Oligoflexus sp.: one gene and its partner. The protein of the gene in region 2 interacts with the protein of the main gene of each other region in a pairwise test. Links are inferred from orthologs where the notes say so. Each region holds a gene or a part of one and is shown on either strand. Other genes may lie near its edges.

Region 1 (3,253 bases), on a different replicon or contig from region 2:
TTCCTCGACTTCGATCTGGTTGGCGACCATGGAGCCGACGATGCTGCCGCTGCTGATACCGGAAATCACGTCGCAGGTATAAATGCTGCGGCCTTCAAAGGCGTGTTTCAAAGCCAGGATGGCTCCGGCCTGGTAAAGGAGGCCCTCGATCGCGCCGCCGCTCAGGGCCAGCCCGACCTTGTTTTCCCGAATAATCCCGGCATAAAGGACGTCGCGCAACCAGCGGAGCATGAGCGCGGTCTTTTCCGGTTCCACGATCACATCGCGCACGTTCAGGCGACCCAGGATAAAGACCCGGTGATCGACGTCCGGCGTTTGCTTCAGGACGGTGACGATGCGTGAATTGGGGAAATGAAAGTCAGGACCCCAAAGCTGCGTGAGCGAACTCACGTCGCGGGCGATATGCTGCACGGCGGCCACGGCTTCCGTCGCATCGTCGCCGCGCTCATCATAAACCAGAAGATCGACGGGATGCTGCCGCAGAAAAGGGGTCACGCCGTCGATGTCGGTCATGATATGAATGCGCATCGTCATGCCTTTCAGCAGACGATGATTCAATTCGAAATTCTGGCTCAAGGCCCCGTCGTCGGGAAGCTTCCGGGCTCCAAGGCGTTCGAGCGCGGCCATGATAGCCGCCGAACGTGATGGAGCTGTAACGTAAAGCAGATACTGCCGCATGATCATTTTCCTTTGAAAGCCCGCAACTCTTCGAGCAGACGCTTCGCGCTGACCTTGCCTGTCAGCTTGCGGCTCTTGCTCAGATCGCCGTCAGGAGGAACCATGACCAAAGTCGGAAGCCCTGGCATTTCGTACTTTTCTGCAAGAGCCATATCAGCGTCTGAACTCTGGGTCATGTCAAGTTTAACGGTAACCCATTCGTCCTGCAGCAAGGAAATCACTTCGGGGTCCTGGAATGTCGTCTTATCCATTTCCTTGCACGCGATGCACCAGTCGGCCCAGCCATCGATGAGGATGGGGCGGCCGGTTTTCTGCGCCTCGGTGTACGCTGTGCTTTCGTCCTTCAGCCAATGAAGTTTCGTAGCGATATCGCTGCCCGACAGCCACTGAATCCCCGCAAAGAGCGAGCACCCGAGAATAATGGTCGGCGCGAGCTGAACACCCTTGCGCAGAATCAAAGACGCGTCGCGGACGATCAGAATCAGGATCGGCAGAGTGATGATGAGAAGACCTATGAAGAGTTTGAACCAGTATCCTTGCAAAGGTTTGATCCACTCCTGCAAAGGATTTTTCAGATAGTAAAGAGCGAGGGCGAACATGGCGGCCGAGAAGATGATTTTCACGGCGACCTGGATGCGGGGGCTGACTTTAAAGGCGCTGACCCGCTTGGCCGCCATTCCGAGGAAGACGTAAGGCAAAGCGAAGCCGACGCTATAGAGGAAAAAGAGCCCCAGCGACTGCGAGGTGCTATTCAGCGTCGTGGCGTACGCAAGCAAAGCGCCCATGATGGGACCTGTGCAGGGAGCGGCGACCAGTCCAGCGCCCGCGCCCATTCCAAAGGCATTCAGGAACGAGGATTTTCCAGCGCCCATTTGCGAGCCGAAGGCCTGCAGCTTGCTCAAATCACCGAAGCCGAGCATGGTGAGCCCGAGCAGACCGAAAACAAGGGCGAAGCCTACGTTCACCCAGGGATTGGCGAGCACGGAACCAAACACGCCGCCACCCAGAGTCGCAAGCAGTCCAAGGCCTGTATAGGTGACGACGATACCCAGAGCGTAAACGAGGGTGGACGCGAGGCGCGCATGACCCTGCTGCGCCAGGAGCCTTAAAGTAATGGGAATCATCGGGAAAACACAGGGGGTCAGGTTAGTGGCAATGCCGCCGAGGAAGACGACGAGCAGCACAACGCCCCAGGAAAGTTTGCCGCTTTTCAATTGCTCGGCATACTGCTCTTCCGTGGTGAGATCATCGCTGCTTGCGCCTTCGCTGATTTTAGCCGCGGAATCATCCGGATTCGAAAGATCCTGGAGCGTTCCGCTGGCGGTCGGTGTTGCCGTGGCTTCTTCGTTGTAGACTGGAATCTTGAGGTCTTCGGTATAGGGAAAAAGACAAATCTGATGGGTGCAGCCGAGAAACGTCACGCTGAGTGGCAGTGTTGTTTCGGTGTATTTCTGGGTACCGGTCAGCTCAATCTCGAAATCGCCTCCATCGTAGACTTCCACCTGGCCTTCACCCATCGGATCGTCCTGCAGGCGTGCGGTCGGAGCGGATTTAATGGCGACAATGAAATCGCCGGGCGCGCGCAATTCCAATCTACTTTTATAAATGGCGAAATTATCCTTGGTACGAAGACGCAGTCCGACCAGCAGGTGACCGTCGCGGTCCTGCACAGCCTGCACACCTTCCCAGATAATGACGTCATTTGGTCGTATGTCGAGCCTGGTCTTGGCGTTCGGATCGAGATCCTGAGCCTCAAGGCCTTGGACGGATAAAGTCAAAAAGGCGATCATACAAAGCAGCAGGCGGATACATTTCAAAACCAGACTCCTCATCTACAGGGTTCTCATTTCTTATAACCGACGGACTTGTCCGGGGGAAGCCGGACGGGCTCCAAGGCCAGCTCTGGTCAAAGTTCTCTTGACTTGACGGGGACTTTCCCGTACTAGAGAAGTTCGCTTAGGGCAAGATTCGCCAAAAAAGCTGTAAAAACCAGAATCATCAACGTTTAAATGGATACCCGACATGGCTCAGACTACAAAGACGAAATATCAGGAAAAGTTTCGTTTGAAGAAAGGCGACGAAGTCGTCATCCTCACCGGCAAATCCAAAGGCGGTGTTGGCAAGATCGATCGCGTTGACTTCAAGAAGAACGCAGTCTTTGTCGCCGGTCAAAACATTTTCAAAAAACATAGCCGTCCTGGTGCCGATGGCACTGAAGGTGGCATCATCGACAAAGCCATGCCTGTGCACATCAGCAACGTGGCCTTGGTCGATCCCAAGTCCAAGAAAAGAACAGGAATCGCCTACCAAGGCCAGAAGAGCGAAAAAGTCCGCGTAGCGAAAGCTTCGAAGACCGTTCTGAGCTGATTCCTTCACGACGCTTGAAAATTAAATCGTCTCAAAAAGCCGAAGCATGCTGTGTTTCGGCTTTTTGCTTTTTTTCCACGGATCTCGCCGAACTTAAATTCTACCGCAAGTTGCCTGATATTCCTTCGCGTTTTATTGCGCTGCTCGTTCGCGTGAAGTCCTACGGTCTTTTGGATTTCACGCGGTGTACAAAGGTAAAAAAAAACCA
Region 2 (3,095 bases):
CGCCGAGTCCCGGATATTCATCCTCGATGGCCAGGGCCGTGAGGCAGGTGCCGTTGGCCTCGCGCTCCTGCGGTGACTGCAGATCGAGTATCTTCAGAAAGCGTTCTTTCTCCGCGGCTGTTTCCAGATCCAAAAGGGCCTTGAGGTCCTTGAAAAAAGCCTGGGCATCACGTTTCATGATGAGACCTCATCCTAAAGTTTCAAGGGCCGCAGCGTGAATCCCTGGGCTTCGAGTATATTCAAGAGCCCGTTTTTGCCACCCAGATGCGCGGCGCCCACGGCGATAAAGGTGTTCCCAGAGCTTAAAATAGCAGGCATTTTGCGCCCCCAGTTGTCATTCCTTTGATCGAGCAGCGCCTCCCGCAGATGGTCCGGCATCATCGCGACCATGCCGTCGATCGTTTCCGAATCTCCGTCCTTGAAGGATTTGGCGAGCTGCGTATAGTACTGCCGATTCTCTTCGCTCTCGGCCAGCATCTCGCGCAGCTGCTCCAGAGTAAAGACCTTATCGAGATAATTGAACTGCTCTTCCAACGATTCAAAGGTCTTTAAGTTCTTCTTCTGCTCACGCGCCTTTTCCACGATGTACTGATCCATCGAAACCTCGCCCCGCACATTGCGGCCCCTTTCCGCGGGATCTTCACTGGCTTTCTGCGCCAGCTGCGCCTCGGCCAGCATCAGGTTGCTGCAAGCGGCGAGCGGCGTCATCCTCAGAAGCTGAGCCTCCATCATCTGCGGAAACGCTTCCTGCACGATGCCCTTGAACTTCGCCCAGTCCTGGGGACCGAGCTGGGTTTTCAGATCTGTTTTTTCCGGGAGGACGAGATAGCGGCGAATGATGGTCCCATTCATCCCGGTCAGATCAACTTCCGTCACCACGGTGTCCGCGGCTTCCAGACGGGTCCACAGACCCTTGGGTATCTCATTCGGACTGACCCCGATATGCATGGTGCCGACCAGAGTGACGAGCTGTGTGCCGCGCGTGGCTTCCCAGATCAGGCCCTGACGCCCGGATTCACGGGTCGGAGTTACGCAGGATGACCAGTGGAGCAGGGCCCAGGTGCTGAGGAACAGGACGGAGAGGAGGGAACGCCATCGGCCAGCTTGATACATCGAATTCTTTCCTTTCAAGTTCACACGCTTCGCCCTATACTCAAGGCCTTGATTTTGAATCTGTCTGCCCAAAAGGCTAATCCAAGGAGCCAGCTAACGATGTTTACCGCAGAAGACTTCCATATAGAATCTTTTAAAGAATTTCTGGAGATCGCCCCGATCTTTATCTTTATGGGCCTCGTATCGCCCTTCCTTATCGTGGCTTATACAGTAGGTTTTATCTCGGATAAAGTGGGCTGGCTCGACTGATTCTGATTCATTATGCTTTGAAAAATGAAAAAGGGCACCTTGGAGTGCCCTTTTTTTCTGCGCTTTCAGCGGCATGACGCGTATGGGGCGTTACCTACTTCAGCAGCTGATCCGCAAAGGTCGCCAGCTTCTCGGCGGTCATGGGACCGGCTTCCTTATGAATCACCACTCCGTTGCGGTCGATGATAAAGGTTTCAGGCACGCCCGTAACCCCGTAATCAATAGCCGCCTTGCCGTCTTCCGTATCGAGTCCCAGCATATAGGTCTTGCCATAGGTTTTGGCGAACTGCCGCGCGGCCTCGGGCGTATCCTGAATCGCGATGCCGGCGACGATGATGCCCTTATCCTTGTAGCGCTGCCAGAACGCTTCAAAGTCCCGTGCTTCCTCGCGACAGCTGTAGCACCAGCTGGCCCAGAAGTTTAAAATCAAGGGACGGCCCTTGAAATCAGCCAGGCTGAAGCCCTTGGCATCGGGCGTATGACCCAGGTATTCCTGCCCCTGCAGCCATGTAACCTCAAAGGGCATGGCCTGCTTGCCCAAAAACGCCGACGGGATGTTCTTGTCAGCCGGATGCGAAAGCCCGCGATAGAAAAAGCCGATGATGCCGGCTGCGACGACCATGAAGACCAGGACAGCAATCAGATGCTTACGGTTGGGACCAGGAACGACAACGCGTTGTTCAGCCACAGACGACTCCTTCAGCCTCAATTCTTGAAGATAGATTTCTCAAGCAGCTCTTTATCCACCGAATGCTGCGCATCAGGCTTTTTGTATTCTTCAGAATGCTTCACCATGAGCCTTTGGGAAACCATTTTTTTACCATCGGCTTCGATGCGGCCTTCCACCACCACCCCGGAGTTCTCCTTGAACATATCGGGGGGCGTTCCCTTGTGAGATACTTCGATGTCGGTGCCCTGCATGTCGGTCATCACGAAGTTCAAAGCGAGGTCCTCGGGCTTCCAGACTACGGTTCCAGCCTTGACCATGCCCCCGACCTTGATGGTCTTGCTGTCGATGTCGGCAGCTTTGGCAAACGCTTCCTGCGGCGTATAGAAATAAACCACATTGTCGCCAAACTGCAGGTTACTGACAGCCAATCCCGCCACCAGAATCACAACGCCGCCAACGATCCACTTCATGGGCAAACCTTTTTTCATCACACTCTCCTTTTATTCTGATACTGCGCAGCTTGTTCCAGTTGTCTTAAGCGCTGACGCAGCCGAACCTGGACAAATCCATAAACGCTCAGGCACACGAAGGCGACGCCATAGGCGCCGGCGATGTAAGGGGTGGGATCCGTTGTTCCTGTAAACATATCTATTCTCCCTTGGCCTGAGCATCGTAAGTATACTGTTCGAGCAACTGCTGAAGACGCAGATTGCCAAAGCGCAGATAAAGCAGCCAGCTGGCCATCACAAGGCTCGCGAGGAAGCCGAAGAAAAGGACCGACAGCATTTCAGGAGCCATCGTCGAACCACCCGCGCGCACGATGCTCTGGGGCTGATGCAGGGTTCGCCACCAGTTCACGCTTTGATAGATGATGGGAACATCAAGGGCAATGATCACACCCAATGCCGCCGCGATGCGATCGCGCTGCGGGCCGGGATTCATGCTGCTATGGAAAATCAGATAGCCGGCATAAAGAAGCGCGAGGATAAGGGTCGTCGTGAGTCGCGCATCCCATTCCCACCAAACGCCCCAGGTCGGACGGCCCCAGATGGATCCGGTCGCG

Evidence for each region.
Region 1: the proteins of VFO10_RS23185 (region 2) and VFO10_RS01460 interact in binary tests that used the Escherichia coli proteins (3 or more experiments, as listed by UniProt). The link is inferred for Oligoflexus sp. from one-to-one orthologs.

The regions. Positions count from the first base shown.
Region 1 is NZ_DASTAT010000010.1:80,459-83,711, forward strand. The notes cover bases 89-3,021. They hold VFO10_RS01460 (protein-disulfide reductase DsbD family protein), read right to left. Parts: upstream 2,496-3,021; coding sequence 681-2,495; downstream 89-680. Other genes in these bases: VFO10_RS01455 (patatin-like phospholipase family protein), read right to left, coding at 89-678; rplX (50S ribosomal protein L24), read left to right, coding at 2,701-3,021. In the rest of the region: more of VFO10_RS01455, read right to left, coding at 1-88; more of rplX, read left to right, coding at 3,022-3,045. UniProt on the Escherichia coli protein: Required to facilitate the formation of correct disulfide bonds in some periplasmic proteins and for the assembly of the periplasmic c-type cytochromes.
Region 2 is NZ_DASTAT010000105.1:9,307-12,401, forward strand. What follows is about bases 254-3,028. They hold VFO10_RS23185 (TlpA family protein disulfide reductase), read right to left. Parts: upstream 2,051-3,028; coding sequence 1,457-2,050; downstream 254-1,456. Other genes in these bases: VFO10_RS23175 (TraB/GumN family protein), read right to left, coding at 254-1,113; VFO10_RS23180 (hypothetical protein), read left to right, coding at 1,213-1,362; VFO10_RS23190 (cytochrome c maturation protein CcmE), read right to left, coding at 2,068-2,520; VFO10_RS23195 (hypothetical protein), read right to left, coding at 2,520-2,678; ccsA (cytochrome c biogenesis protein CcsA), read right to left, coding at 2,681-3,028. Outside these bases: VFO10_RS23170 (AAA domain-containing protein), read right to left, coding at 1-178; more of VFO10_RS23175, read right to left, coding at 193-253; more of ccsA, read right to left, coding at 3,029-3,095. UniProt on the Escherichia coli protein: Involved in disulfide bond formation. Catalyzes a late, reductive step in the assembly of periplasmic c-type cytochromes, probably the reduction of disulfide bonds of the apocytochrome c to allow covalent linkage with the heme.